DNA from 3 places in the Gilvimarinus sp. DA14 genome. Region 1 is predicted to be linked to each of the others. Evidence: predicted binding sites of a transcription regulator. Region 1 holds the regulator's gene; each other region holds the start of a gene.
What was found. The regulator FliA, encoded in region 1, starts transcription of late flagellar genes. The targets are predictions, from matches to a motif close to TAAAGTTATNNNNNNNNCGGCCGATANCC.

Region 1 (4,927 bases):
AGCTGGCCGAAGCATCGGCCGATGAATATTTGCGCAAAGATCAGGTGGTGAATGCGGGCATCCGGGTGCGTTCTGCCGTAGCGCAAACGCCAACCTCACTTCCGACCGCCGCTCCCGAAGCTGACCGGCCTCGCACTGCTCAGACAGCCGCTGAACGATATGGACTGGCCGAGCCCTTGGCGCAGAGCAAAAGCAGCGATGACATCGAACTTCTGCACGAAGAGATTGCTCAGATGCGTCTGATTCTCGAAGAGCAGTTAGGGCGTCTGGGTGCGGCTGCCCGTGGCCCGGGCAGTAAGCAAACCAGCGCCATCGGGCAGCGCTTGGAACGCATGGGGTTTTCGGCCAAAGTCGCTGATGCCACCCTGCGCCGCCCTCTGAATAACCGCATGCTGGCTAAAGCTTGGCCTGAGGCGATGGCAAGGCTGGCGCATGCTATTCCGGTTATGGATGAAGACATTACCGCAAACGGTGGCGTGTTTGCCTTTGTGGGGCCGACAGGTGCCGGCAAAACCACTACTGTAGCCAAGTTAGCGGCGCGGTATGTGATGGAGCATGGCGCTGACAAAGTCGCGCTGGTCACCAATGATACCCAGCGTTTAGGCGGGCAGGACCAATTGCGTTCCATTGCCCGTATTCTTCAGGTGCCGCTGCGGGTAGTGGATGAAAACAATAGCCTGTCTGCAGTATTGCGAAGCCTGCGCAATTGTGAGTTGGTGTTGATTGATACCGCTGGTCTTCGTGCGGGGGATCCCGCACTCAAAACCGGTATGCAAGAGCTCGCGAATATTCGCTCTGTGCAAAGTCTTTTAGTGCTGCCTGCAAACAGTCAGGCTCAGGTCTTAAAAGCGGCTTTGCACTCCTATCAGACGGCGGCACTGACGGCCTGTATTATTACAAAGCTAGATGAAGCTGCTAGCTTGGGGGAAGCGGTGGATTGCGCTATGCAAGCGAGGCTGCCAATAGCCTATACTTGCGATGGGCAAGAAGTGCCTTACGATATTGAACAGGCACGCGGCCACAAGTTAATCAGCAAAGCCGCTCAGCTGATACAGCAGAGCAGTAGCCGGCAGGCCGTTAATGGTTAGCTCGCTTAAAGTTGTTCCATCGGGTTACGCACAGACTACTAAGAGAGAATACGAATGAGCCAAAGTCGCCCCGTACAGGTAATTGCAGTCTCTGGAGGAAAGGGGGGCGTAGGGAAAAGCAATATTTCCGTTAATCTCAGCATTGCCTTAGCGCAATTGCGTCGTCGGGTGGTATTGATGGACGCCGACTTGGGGCTGGCCAATATCGATGTGCTGCTGGGCTTATCGCCACAATATACCCTGGCTGATGTGTTAGCCGGTGAGCGCTCTTTGCAAGAAGTACTTATGACAGGACCCGGGGGTATTAAAATAGTTCCTGCTGCCTCGGGCGTGCAGCGCATGGCTGAGCTGAGCGCACAGGAGCACGCGGGGTTGATCAGCGCGTTCAGTGACCTGAGTGATCAGGTGGACATATTAGTGATTGATACGGCAGCCGGTATTTCCGATACCGTGCTCAGCTTTGTGCGTGCGGCCAACGAAACCCTTGTGGTGGTATGCGATGAACCCTCTTCGATTACCGACGCCTACGCGCTGATAAAGCTGTTAAATAAAGAGTATGACCTGCAGCGTTTTCGGGTGGTAGCAAATATGACGCGCACCAGTGCCGAGGGGCAGCAGATGTTCAGCAAGCTCAACACTGTGTGCGAGCGGTTTCTCGATGTTACCTTACAATATGTAGGCCAAATCCCTTTTGACGAGTCAGTTCGTAAGGCTGTGCAGCGCCGCCAAGCGCTGCTTGAATTTGCCCCTAATTGCAAAGCCTCACAGGCGTTGCGGGAGCTGGCAAACAAGGTAGACGCCTGGCCGTTGCCCTCGGCACCAACCGGGCGATTAGAGTTTTTTGTCGAGCGGCTGCTACAGGCGGCGGTTTCGGAGTATTGACAGGTGAACGCGGCAAGTGGGTTAGCTATGTACAGTGAAGCGCGAGTGCAGGGCAATGACATACAAGTCGAGGAATACGCCGGTTTGGTTAAGCGTATTGCCCATCATATGATGTTAAAAATGCCCGCCAGCGTACAGGTGGATGATTTGATTCAAGCTGGAATGATCGGCTTGTTAGAAGCCTCGCAAAAGTATGATGGCGCCAAAGGCGCGAGCTTTGAAACCTATGCCGGTATTCGAATCCGCGGCGCCATTGTGGACGAAATGCGACGTGGCGATTGGGCGCCGCGCTCGGTACACCGCAATGCCCGCAGGGTCAGCGATGCCATCGCCAAGGTCGAGGCGCGCGAGGGGCGCGATGCTGAAGACGCTGAGGTGGCTGCCGAGCTGGAGGTGGAGCTCGACGAATACCATGCGATGCTTCGCGACGCCAACTCCAGCCGTCTGTTTAGCTACGAAGAAACGTTTGCTGATGATGCCAGCGCTTCACTCGCCGGGGAAGGGAGCGATTTTATAAATCCCCAGGAGGGGGTCGCCCGAGATAGCCTTAAGCAATCCCTCGCCGAGGCAATCACCCAGCTGCCAGAGCGAGAGAAAATGGTATTGGCTCTGTATTATGACGAAGAGCTTAACCTGAAAGAGATTGGTCAAATTTTGGGCGTTAGCGAGTCGCGGGTAAGTCAAATTCACTCTCAAGCCGCTAGCCGGCTACGCGCTCGCATGGCCGATTGGCGAACAGAAGATTGACCGCTGAGCTAAATCCCAGTACTTTTCAGCCGATAACAGCAAATAGAAGAAAATTGTGCCATGGCGCTGGACTCGCCCTGGCCAGTTACTAGACTTAACACTAACCCAACTTCCCGCCCGGGTGAGACGGAGGCAGCATTGGATAAGAACATGAAAATTCTCATTGTCGACGATTTTTCGACAATGCGACGGATTATTAAAAACCTGTTACGAGATTTGGGCTTCACCAACACCCACGAGGCAGACGACGGCGTCACTGCACTGCCTATGCTGAAAAGCGGTGGATTTGATTTTTTGGTCACGGATTGGAACATGCCGGGCATGAGCGGTATTGATCTTCTCAAAGCGGTGCGAGCGGATGAAAAGCTTGCCTCTTTGCCGGTATTAATGGTGACCGCAGAAGCAAAAAGGGACCAGATTGTCGAGGCCGCCCAAGCAGGCGTGAACGGCTATGTGGTGAAGCCTTTTACCGCGGCCGCACTAAAAGAAAAGATCGAGAAAATATTCGAACGGGTGGGTTGATCCAACCATAACAACAAGGCACGGCCATGACTTCTGAGATTCAAGAGCAAGACAACAGCCTGTTTGTCAAAGAGCTGCAAGAAAGTGCCAGCTTGCTGGTGGAAAAGCTACAGGGCGATGACTTTGACGAGGCCTCCCGGCTAATCCAGGCCATTATGGAGTCTCGCGATAAGCATCTGTATCAGTCAGTAGGGCGGCTGACTCGTGGTTTGCACAATGCCATTGTCAACTTCAACGTGGATGGGGATTTAAGCAAAGAGCCGCCGGATATAGAGCGCTCAGAAATTCGCGATGCCACCGATCGACTTAAATACGTTATCGACTTAACACAAAAAGCCGCTGACAAAACCATGGACATGGTCGAGGAGGCTGCTCCTATCGCTATGAACCTTGGGCAAGAGGCTAATGCTCTGCGCGGTGAATGGTCTCGTCTACAAAGCGGTGAGATGAGTGCGGAAGAGTTTCGCAGTCTGTACACCCGTATGGATGATTTTCTCGGGCAAATGGAAAGCGGCACCGAAACCCTAGGGCACAATCTGCAGGAAATTATTCTCGAGCAAGGTTTTCAGGATTTAACCGGGCAGGTACTGAAGCGTGTCATGGGGCTGATAGAAGAGGTCGAACAAGATCTGGTCAGCCTGGTGAGAATTGCTGGGCAGGTTGAAGAAATTACAGGTTTGCACCTTGAGGCCGATAAAGAAGGAAAGACAAAGGTTGTCGACAATAAAAGCAGCGGCGAAGGCCCGCAGATTAATGCGGATAAAGCCGATGTAGTCTCCAATCAGGACGAAGTAGACGACTTGCTTTCCAGTCTCGGTTTTTAGAGGAATAGTGCATGGGTTTCGGTGATGATGAAGATATTCTCCAGGATTTTCTGGTCGAGGCCGGTGAGATTCTTGAAAATCTCTCCGAGCAGCTGGTGGAGCTGGAACGCCGGCCCGAAGATAAAGATCTTCTTAATGCTATTTTTCGCGGCTTTCACACAGTAAAAGGCGGTGCGGGCTTTCTTCAGCTTACGGCCATGGTTGAGTGCTGCCATGTCACTGAAAATTTGTTTGATATTCTGCGCAATGGCAAGCGACAAGTAACCCCAGAGTTGATGGATGTCGTACTCCAGGCTTTGGATGTTGTTAACCAGCAGTTCGATCAAGTGTCTCATCGCGAGCCCATCTCCCCCCCCGAGCCTGAATTAATTCACACCCTTGAACGCCTGGTGGCCTGTGAAGATCTGCAGGCGACCCCACAGCCAGCGGCTGAATCTCCCCCCGCGCCTGAGCCACAAGCGTCCCCTGAAACTGAGCCTGCTACAGTTCGCGGCGGCAGTGATATTACTGATCAGGAATTTAACGATTTGCTGGATGCGCTCTCGCCTGGTGCAAACACCGGTGAGCCGGCCTCCGGCGCTGGCGATGACATTTCGGAAGATGAATTTGAAGCTTTGCTGGATCAGATTCACGGTGAAGGTAAGGCACCCGGAAAGAGCGCTCCGCCTGCTGCTGGGACAAATGCCAGCGACGACATCAGTGACGATGAATTTGAAGCTTTACTCGACGAATTACACGGTGCGGGCAAAGGTCCGGCCGGCGCCGTGGCAAAGCCAAGCGAGCCAGCTGCGGCTGACACAAAAGCTGATCAGGACAATATCTCCGACGACGAATTCGAAGCGCTGCTGGATCAACTCCATGGTA
Region 2 (4,927 bases), 420 kb from region 1:
ATCGAGCCCGCGTGCCGCTTGTCGGGCCTGGAGCCTTTTAACATCACCCAAGATTCATTGTTTGTGAACGTGGGCGAGCGCTGTAACGTCACAGGCTCGGCCCGTTTTAAACGCCTAATTGTCGAAGAAGACTATGACACCGCGTTAGAAGTCGCGCTGGAGCAGGTCGAGGGCGGCGCTCAGGTTATCGACATTAATATGGATGAGGGCATGCTCGACGCCGAAGCGGCGATTGTGCGCTTTTTAAACCTGATTGCAGGCGAGCCGGACATTTCCCGCGTGCCGATCATGGTGGACTCTTCCAAGTGGGAGGTGATTGAAGCCGGGCTTAAATGCATTCAGGGCAAGGGCATAGTGAACTCCATCAGCCTTAAAGAAGGCGAAGAGGAGTTTATTGAAAAGGCCCGCTTGTGCATGCGCTATGGCGCTGCCGTGGTAGTCATGGCCTTTGACGAAACCGGCCAGGCGGATACCGCCGCGCGTAAAAAAGAAATTTGCGAGCGCTCCTACCGGGTGCTGGTGGATAAAGTCGGCTTCCCGCCGGAAGACATTATTTTCGACCCCAATATTTTCGCCGTTGCCACAGGTATTGAAGAGCACAACAACTACGCGGTGGATTTTATTGAGGCCACCGCCTGGATTCGCGAAAACCTGCCCCACGCCGGTGTATCCGGCGGCGTGTCCAATGTGTCTTTCTCCTTCCGGGGTAACAACCCGGTGCGCGAGGCGATTCACTCGGTATTCCTGTACCACGCAATTAAAGTGGGCATGAACATGGGCATCGTTAACGCCAGCCAGCTGGCCGTGTACGACGATTTGCCCGAGGAGCTGCGAGAAAAAGTCGAAGATGTGATTTTAAACCGCAACGACAATGCTACCGAAGCGCTGTTAGATATTGCCGAAAAATACCGCGAAGGCGGTGGCGAGAGCGGCAAAAAAGAAGATTTGGAGTGGCGCAGCTGGGACGTTAACAAGCGCATTGAGCACTCGCTGGTAAAAGGTATTTCGGCCTTCATTGTTGAAGACACCGAAGAGGCCCGCCAACAGGCAGAAAAACCCCTGGATGTGATTGAAGGCCCGCTGATGGACGGCATGAATGTGGTGGGCGATTTATTCGGCGCCGGTAAAATGTTCCTGCCCCAGGTGGTGAAATCCGCGCGGGTGATGAAACAGTCGGTGGCTTACTTGCAGCCCTACATCGAGGCAGAAAAAGTCGAAGGGGCAAAACCCAACGGCAAAATCTTAATGGCCACGGTAAAGGGCGATGTGCACGACATTGGCAAAAATATTGTCGGCGTAGTCTTGCAGTGCAACAACTTTGAAGTGGTGGATTTGGGTGTGATGGTACCCGGCGAAAAAATCCTGCAAACCGCCGTAGAAGAAAACTGCGATATTATCGGTTTGTCCGGCTTGATTACGCCATCGCTGGACGAAATGGTCAGCGTCGCCCGCGAAATGGAGCGCCAGGGCATCGATAAACCCCTGCTGATTGGCGGCGCCACCACCTCTAAGGCGCACACGGCCGTCAAAATTGATCCGGCGCTTAATATCAACCAGGTGGTTTATGTGGCCGATGCCTCGCGCGCGGTGGGGGTATGCTCCACCTTGCTAAGCGATGCCAACCGCGACGGTTTTGTTGCCGACCTGAAAACCGAGTACGAAGCCGTGCGGGTGCGCAACGCCAACCGCAAACCCCGTGGCACTTTGCGCACCTACCCAGACGCCATTGAGCACGGTTTTAAGGCCGATTGGGAAAACTACACCCCCCCTGCCCCCAGCTTTACCGGCGTTAAAGTCTTTGACGACTACCCGCTGGAGCAGCTGATTGACACCATCGACTGGACGCCGTTTTTTATCAGCTGGGATTTGGCGGGTAAGTATCCGCGCATTTTGGAAGACGAAGTCGTGGGCGAAGCGGCGCGCAACCTGTTTGACGACGCACAAAAGATGCTGAAAAAGCTTATCGACGAAAAGCTGCTGAAAGCCCGTGCGGTACTCGGCTTTTGGCCCGCCAATACCGTCGATCACGACGATATTGCCGTGTTTGGCGAAGATGGCGAAGAGCTGGCGCGCCTGCACCACTTGCGCCAGCAGCAGCAAAAGCCCGGCAACCGCAAACCCAACTTTTCGCTGGCCGACTTTGTCGCCCCTAAAGACAGCGGCAAGCAAGACTATATTGGCGGCTTTGCGGTCACCGCCGGCATTGGCGCCGAAGAGCTGGCCAAAGAGTATGAAGCCAAAGGCGATGACTATAACGCGATTATGGTTAAAGCCCTGGCGGATCGCTTGGCCGAATCACTCGCCGAGCATATGCATTTGCGGGTGCGCAAAGAGTTTTGGGGTTACGATAAAGACGAGGCGCTGGCAAACGAGGATTTGATTCGCGAGCGCTATCGGGGTATTCGCCCGGCACCTGGCTACCCCGCCTGCCCGGATCACACCGAAAAAGGTACCTTGTTTAAGCTGCTGGATGCCGAGAAAAACACCGGCCTGACCCTGACCGAGCACTACGCCATGTTCCCCACTGCGGCCGTTTCTGGTTGGTACTTCTCGCACCCCGAGTCCGAATACTTTGCCATTGGTAAAATCGAAAAAGACCAGGTGGAATCGCTGGCCGAACGAAAAGGCATGTCACAGACCGAGCTTGAGCGCTGGTTAAGTCCCGTGCTTGGCTATGAGCCGTGAGTGGCCAAATAACAGAAGATCTAAGCGAAAAAACCACCCTCTAGGGTGGTTTTTGCTTTTACTGTCGATGTTTTAGCCAGTTTTTTTCAAATAAAACTTGAGCTAGATCAAATATTGCCGATAATTATTTTTGCCTATGCTTGATAAGGAGCAAAAAAGGATATGTTTGGCAAAAATAAAGAGCAGGAAGCCCATATTGGGGAGCTAGAAAACAATAATCGCGAACTGGCCGCAAGTCTCGACGCCATACGCAACCATATGGGTTATATCGAATTCACGCCGTCGGGCGATATCCTCGATGCCAATAACTTGTTTCTGGATGTGGTCGGTTATCCTCTTGAAGAAATACGTAACCGCCACCATCGGATGTTTTGCGACTCAGGCTATGCTGCCAGCGAGGAATATCAAAGCTTCTGGCGCGCCCTGGCGGCCGGTGAAGGCCAGCAGGGAACGTTTAAACGCTACGGCAAGCGCGGCAATGTGATCTGGCTTGAGGCAAGTTATTTTCCGGTTTTTGAAGGCAATCGGGTTTCGAAAGTCATTAAAATCGCCTCCGATGTGACCGAGTCTCGCAATTCATTGCTCGATCGCAATGCCCTTTTTGAAGCGCTTGACCGCTCTTTAGCGGTTATTGAATTCGACCCGACTGGCAATATCCTTACCGCCAACAGCAACTTTCTAAACACTATTGGCTACCAACTGGAGGATATTGTCGGCAAACACCATCGAATGTTTTGCTACGACAATTTTTATCAGAAGAATCCGGATTTTTGGGCCCAACTCGCCGCTGGACAATTTATGTCTGGTAAATTTGAACGCAAAGATGCGCATGGCGAAACGCTGTGGCTAGAAGCCACTTATAACCCCGTACGCGATGCGTCGGGTAAAGTGTATAAAGTCATCAAGTTTGCCAGTGACATTTCACCGCGTGTGCGCACGGCCATGCAAGCGGTGGAGGCGGCTTCTTCCACCTCCGAGGAAACCTCGCAAATCACCCTCAACGCCAAAAGCCTGCTGGACGATGCGGTGGCAACCTCAACAAAAATAGCCGCACAAATTAAACAGGCCGCCGAGATCACCGATAAGCTAAACGCTCAATCTGAAAACATTTCAGAAATTGTCACCACCATTCGCTCAATCGCCGATCAAACTAACCTGCTCGCGCTTAATGCCGCCATTGAGGCCGCCCGTGCGGGCGATCAGGGCCGGGGCTTTGCGGTAGTGGCTGATGAGGTACGTCAGCTGGCCGGGCGCACCAGCGAGGCCACTGAAGAGATCTCTCGTGTGGTAGGCGACAACCACGAACTGGCGCAACAGATCAAATCGCAAATGGAAGAAGTGAGCTCAATTTCCGAGCAGGGAGAAACCAAGATTCACCATGTATCCGAAGGGGTCGACCAAATCGAACAGGGCGTGATGAATTTTGCACAAACCGTAAATCGTCTGGCGGAAAACTAACGCCAGACGACCTATCGCGAAGACAATCGCATCGATTACCGGACAAAAGAGTTAGCGCTATGGCGCGCCCCGGTGATCGCGTCTATCAGCACTGGAAAAGCCTGCTCGGCACTGGAACGATTAAACAGTCCCAGTCCGTTATTACCGGTAACGCCATTGTCCCACACCACGGGAACCAGGCCATTCTCAAGCGCAGAGGCGGTGATGTACTCGTCCCAATACACTTGATACTGCTGGTGATGGTCGATATTCGGGCGATGCATGGCGCCATACTCGCCCAGAATCACCCCAATGCCCTGATCCACAAAACGCGCTTTCATTCGCCCAAATTGACGATCGACGTGACCTTCATTGGCCCAACTTTCTGTTTTACTAGGGTCCTCGGCCTCATCACCCCATTGGGTAATCTGGCTTTCAGCGTTAAGGGTAAAGTTAAAAGGATCATAGTAGTGGACTTCAACCAACAGTTTGTCGTCGGCCGGGTCCTCGGGTAAGGCAAAAAAACTCAATGTGTGGTCAATATTAGTGTTAAAGCCCTGCACCGCCAAAAAGCGCTGGGGGTTATTCCCGCCGGTGGCGCGCACCGTATCTACACACTGCTGGTTATAGCCATTCTGCACTGTGTAATACTCTTCGCTCGGGGTACCATAGTCCCCCTCCACCATCACCTCGTTGGTACAGGCAAAAATAAGGTGCTCGTCGTAATTCGCAAAACGCTCGGCAATTTGACGCCACATGGTATCCATACGCTGTAGCACATAATCCTGCTCGGCGTAGGTGGGCT
Region 3 (4,927 bases), 1.7 Mb from region 1:
TCGAAGCGCTCGGGTGCCAGATAGCCGCCGCGCATTAGCTGCTGCGCGACAGACGAAGCGCGCATTGCGGATAAATCCCAGTTAGAGCGAAAACGGTCAGAGCGAATCGGTATGTTGTCGGTGTGCCCCTGCACGGCGATATGCCCGGGCTTTAGCATCAGCACCGCGCGAATTTCATCGATTACATCGTAATAATCTGGCGCCAAAGTGGCCGAGCCGGATTCAAACGAGCCTTTCTCGCGAATACGGATAATAATCTGCCGCCCCTTGGTCTCAATTTCGATATCGCCACTGGCGATTCTGTCTTTGAGCTTATCAGCCAGCTCGGTGGCATCCTGTCGGGTCTGCTCTACCAGCTCTTCGACAATACGCTGCAAGCGCTCTTGCGCACTTTGATCCATATCCGGCTCGCCGCGCTCAATGTCGTATTCCTGGGAATCACGCACTTCAAGGCTCATCTCGGTGATGTCTTCGGTGCGCTGAAAAATCACATTTACCGGGGTGGGCTCGGGCTTACCCGGGCTAAACTCCTGCGCGATAATACTGGTGCCCTTGGGGATCTCGTTGACATTGACCTTCGCCTGAACCCCAAACGCCTGAGCCAAAGAGCCGGCCAGGCGGCGAAACTTCATCGCGTCCATTTCCGAAAACGACAACAAGAGCACAAAAAAGCACATCAACAATGCCATCAAGTCGGCAAAGGTCGCCATCCAGGCCGGTAGGCCGGGCGGGCATTCGCAATCTTTTTCTTCGTCATCTGCACTCATGGGTTGGGCCTGTTAACCTGCAGCATCGGCGGCGTCGCGCTTGCGCTCGGGCAAATAGGTGCGCAGTACCGTGTCAATTACCCTGGGGTTCTGGCCGTTTTGAATCGCCAGCAGGCCGTCAATAATCATGCTTTTTATCATGAATTCTTCGCCGGCACGCAACTTGAGCTTATCGGCAATGGGCAAAAACACTGCGTTAGCGAGCATGGCACCGTAAAGCGTTGTCAGCAGCGCAACCGCCATCGCGGGGCCAATGGCCTTGGGATCGTCCATATTGGCCAACATAGCGACCAGACCGATCAAGGTGCCAATCATTCCCATGGCGGGAGCCACATCGCCAAGCGATGCAAATATTGATGCGCCGCTGTTATGACGGCGCTCGGCCAGCGAGCGGTCTTTGGAGAGCATGGTGCGCACGACATCCGGATCATGGCCATCCACCAAAAGCTGAATGCCCTTTTGCAAAAAACCATTGCTGACTTCCTTGCCTTCCAGTGACAGCAAGCCACCCTTGCGCGCGGCATCCGCCAGATCGACAATTTCATCAATCATATCCAGCGGATCGTCGAGCTTATTCACAAAGCTCTTGCCCGCCACTTTAAAGGCGCTGAGAAACTGTCCCAGACCAAACTTGGCCATCACGGCAAAAACACTGCCACCCACCACAATGACCAGCGAGGGAGCATTGACAAACATACCGATTTCGCCGGACATAAACATGGAGGCGACAATCAGACCCAGGGCCCCCAAAAGCCCGATAAGCGTTGCTAAATCCACCCGTTACTCCTTCTTCTCGGCGCAGAGCCCTTAATTAATGCACTATTCTAGTCGGATTCCGCCAGGGGCTGTAAATCTGTCAGTGGCAAACCGTATAATGGCGCCCATAAAAGTGCGTATCTGCCAAGTCTATCGGCAGCTGGGCGCAAAGCTGAACCAACAACCGATACACAGGCCACCAATGCCCGCAAAGAAAAAAGCCCCAGATCTGGAATCTTCACTGACCGAGCTTGAAGCTCTGGTAGCGCGCATGGAAAGCGGCGAACTTACCCTGGAGGAATCTCTGCAGGCGTTTGAGCAAGGCATCAAGTTAACCCGCGAATGCCAGCAGCGACTCACCCAGGCCGAACAGCAGGTGCAAACCCTGATCGAGGAAAACGGTCAGCCGGTGTTACAGGATTTTGATCCCACAGACGACGCCTGATGAGCAGTTTTCGCCAATACGCCGACGGCCTGCGCCCGCGCATTGAACAGGCCTTGACCAAAGTCATTCCCACCACGGCCAACAGCCAGCTGGGGGAAGCCATGGGTTATGCCCTTGCCGGCGGCGGCAAACGTATTCGCCCACTGCTGGTGTTTGCCAGCTATGAAGCTCTAAAGGGCCATACCGAGTCTGCGGCGCTAGACAGTGTGGCCTGCGCGATTGAGGCGATACACGCCTACAGCCTGATCCACGACGACCTGCCCGCCATGGACGACGACGATCTGCGCCGGGGCAAGCCAACCTGTCATATTGCCTATGACGAAGCACTTGCCATTCTGGCGGGTGACGCACTGCAGACCCTGGCCTTCGAGCTGCTGGCCCATGAGACCTCGATAAGCGCACCGGTGCGGATCAGCTTAATTAAAAGCCTGAGCACCGCTGCGGGCAGCCAAGGGATGGTGCTGGGGCAGGCGATTGACCTAGCGGCGGTGGCTAACACTCTGAACCTGCAACAGCTGGAGCATATGCACCGCTGCAAAACCGGCGCACTGGTTAACGCCAGCGTTACCATGGGCGCCCAGGTGGCCGAGGCAGATACACAAACCCTTAAAGCGCTGCACACTTTTAGTACGGCGGTAGGGCTGGCCTTCCAGGTACAGGACGATATTCTCGACGTCACCGCCGACACCAAAACTCTAGGCAAAACCCAGGGCGCCGACGCGGCCAAAAACAAACCCACCTATGTCTCCCTGCTGGGCCTTGATGCCGCCCGGCAACACGCCCACCGCCTGCTGGATGAAGCGCTAACCGCCATCTCTCCCCTGCCCGGCAATACTGCGCCACTGCAGTCGATTGCCCAATATGTGGTTGAGCGAGAGCGCTAGTGGTGCCTACAATGGCCCCTCGCTGAAACAAGATATTACCCATGCTGAACAAAATACCGACCACACGCCCGTCCACACCGACGCTGGACACCATAGAGTCACCGGCGGATCTGCGCGAGCTCAGTGAAAAAGAGCTGCCACTGCTGGCGGACGAGTTGCGGGCGTTTTTACTCTACAGCGTGGGGCAAACCGGCGGCCACTTCGGCGCGGGCCTGGGCGTGGTAGAGCTGACCATCGCCCTGCACTACATCTATAACACTCCCGAAGACCGCCTTGTGTGGGACGTGGGCCACCAGACCTATCCGCATAAAATTCTCACCGGCCGTCGCGAACAATTGCTCACCATGCGTCAGGCGGGCGGACTGTCTGGCTTTCCCAAGCGCGACGAAAGCGAGTACGACACCTTCGGCGTGGGCCATTCCAGTACATCAATCAGTGCAGCACTGGGCATGGCTCTGGCCGGCGATGACCGCAAGTGCGCCGCCATTATCGGTGACGGCGCCATGACCGCGGGCATGGCCTTTGAGGCGCTCAACCACGCCGCCCACACCGACGCCGACATGCTGGTGATTCTCAATGACAACAATATGTCTATCTCGCCCAATGTGGGCGGGCTCGCGACTTATCTGTCGAAAATCTGGGGTAGCAAGTTTTATAACTCGCTGCGCGAAGGCAGCAAACAGGTACTGACCAAAATCCCCTCGGCGTGGGAATTTGCCAAGCGCACCGAAGAGCACTTTAAAGGCTTTGTTTCGCCGGGCACCTTGTTTGAAGAAATGGGCTTTAACTATGTGGGCCCCATCGACGGCCACGATATGTCATCGCTGGTGCGCTATTTGCGCAACTTGCGTGGAGTAAAAGGCCCCAAGCTGCTGCACATTATCACCCAGAAGGGCAAAGGTTTTGAGCCCGCCGAGCAAGATCCGGTGGGCTACCACGCGCTCAATAAACTCGAACCCAGCCCCAAAAAGCCGGTGCCCAACCGGCCTAAATATCAAGATATTTTCGGCCGTTGGCTGTGCGATATGGCCGCCCTTGAGCCGCGCCTAATCGGTATCACCCCGGCAATGTGCGAAGGTTCAGGGATGGTGGAGTTTGCCCGCGACTACCCCGAGCGCTTCTACGATGTCGCCATCGCCGAGCAGCACGCGGTGACCCTGGCCGCGGGTTTTGCCTGTGAAGGAAAGAAACCGGTGGTGGCCATCTATTCCACCTTTTTGCAGCGCGCCTATGACCAGTTAATTCACGATGTCGCGCTGCAAAACCTGGATGTAACCTTTGCCATCGACCGCGCCGGCCTGGTGGGTGAAGACGGCGCCACCCATGCAGGTAGTTTTGACATTACCTTTTTGCGCTGTATTCCCAATATGGTAATCGCCGCGCCCAGCGACGAAAACGAGTGCCGCCAGCTGCTGTACACCTGCTATCAACACCGGGGGCCGAGCGCCGTGCGCTACCCACGCGGACGCGGGCCGGGCGCACAAGTGCACAGCGCGATGAACGCTCTGCCAATGGGCAAAGGGGTCATCAAGCGCGAAGGCACAGGCGCGGCCATTTTATGCTTTGGCACTCTGGGTGCGGTCGCCCGCCAAGTGGCGGATAAGTTGGGGCTTACTCTGTGCGATATGCGTTTTGTTAAACCATTGGATACCAAGCTGATTGAATCCATGCACAAGCGCCATAAGCTGCTTGTGACCTTGGAAGAAAACGCCATTGCCGGTGGCGCCGGCTCGGCGGTAGCCGAGTACCTGAGTGCGGCGGGCATTATCACCCCACTGCTGCAGTTGGGGCTGGCAGACGAGTTTGTCAGCCACGCCAGCCAGGCCGATCAGATGGCAAGCCAGGGATTGGATGCAGAGGGTATCGAAAAGGCTATTGATCGGCGCTTGGGCGAACTTGCAGCGCTGGATCAGAACAAACTCGCCCCCTAGAGCCCGGACGTCACTCCCTTAGCTCTGCCTTGCAGTAGGTGTTGATAAACTCATCGTGGCTCGGTTGCATGGCGGCGGCTTTGCCAATTGCCTCTTTACCGGCGGCCAGCGAACGGGCCAAAGCGGAATAATCCAGAGCATCTA

Region 2: the regulator FliA is predicted to act here: its motif matches at 2,783-2,811, upstream of NHM04_RS17340 (PAS domain-containing methyl-accepting chemotaxis protein).
Region 3: the regulator FliA is predicted to act here: its motif matches at 1,672-1,700, upstream of pomA (flagellar motor protein PomA).

The regions. Positions count from the first base shown of each region.
Region 1 covers NZ_CP100350.1:710,072-714,998, reverse strand. The annotation lists gene flhF (flagellar biosynthesis protein FlhF) at 1-1,088, shown strand, start outside; gene NHM04_RS02970 (MinD/ParA family protein) at 1,143-1,970, shown strand; gene NHM04_RS02965 (RNA polymerase sigma factor FliA) at 1,998-2,717, shown strand; gene cheY (chemotaxis response regulator CheY) at 2,856-3,239, shown strand; gene NHM04_RS02955 (protein phosphatase CheZ) at 3,266-4,063, shown strand; gene NHM04_RS02950 (chemotaxis protein CheA) at 4,075-4,927, shown strand, end outside.
Region 2 covers NZ_CP100350.1:293,844-298,770, reverse strand. The annotation lists gene metH (methionine synthase) at 1-2,685, shown strand, start outside; gene NHM04_RS17340 (PAS domain-containing methyl-accepting chemotaxis protein) at 2,848-4,143, shown strand; gene NHM04_RS01205 (glycoside hydrolase family 5 protein) at 4,179-4,927, opposite strand, start outside.
Region 3 covers NZ_CP100350.1:2,934,116-2,939,042, reverse strand. The annotation lists gene NHM04_RS12815 (flagellar motor protein MotB) at 1-767, opposite strand, end outside; gene pomA (flagellar motor protein PomA) at 780-1,544, opposite strand; gene NHM04_RS12805 (exodeoxyribonuclease VII small subunit) at 1,726-1,968, shown strand; gene NHM04_RS12800 (polyprenyl synthetase family protein) at 1,968-2,852, shown strand; gene dxs (1-deoxy-D-xylulose-5-phosphate synthase) at 2,894-4,783, shown strand; gene NHM04_RS12790 (tryptophan halogenase family protein) at 4,794-4,927, opposite strand, start outside.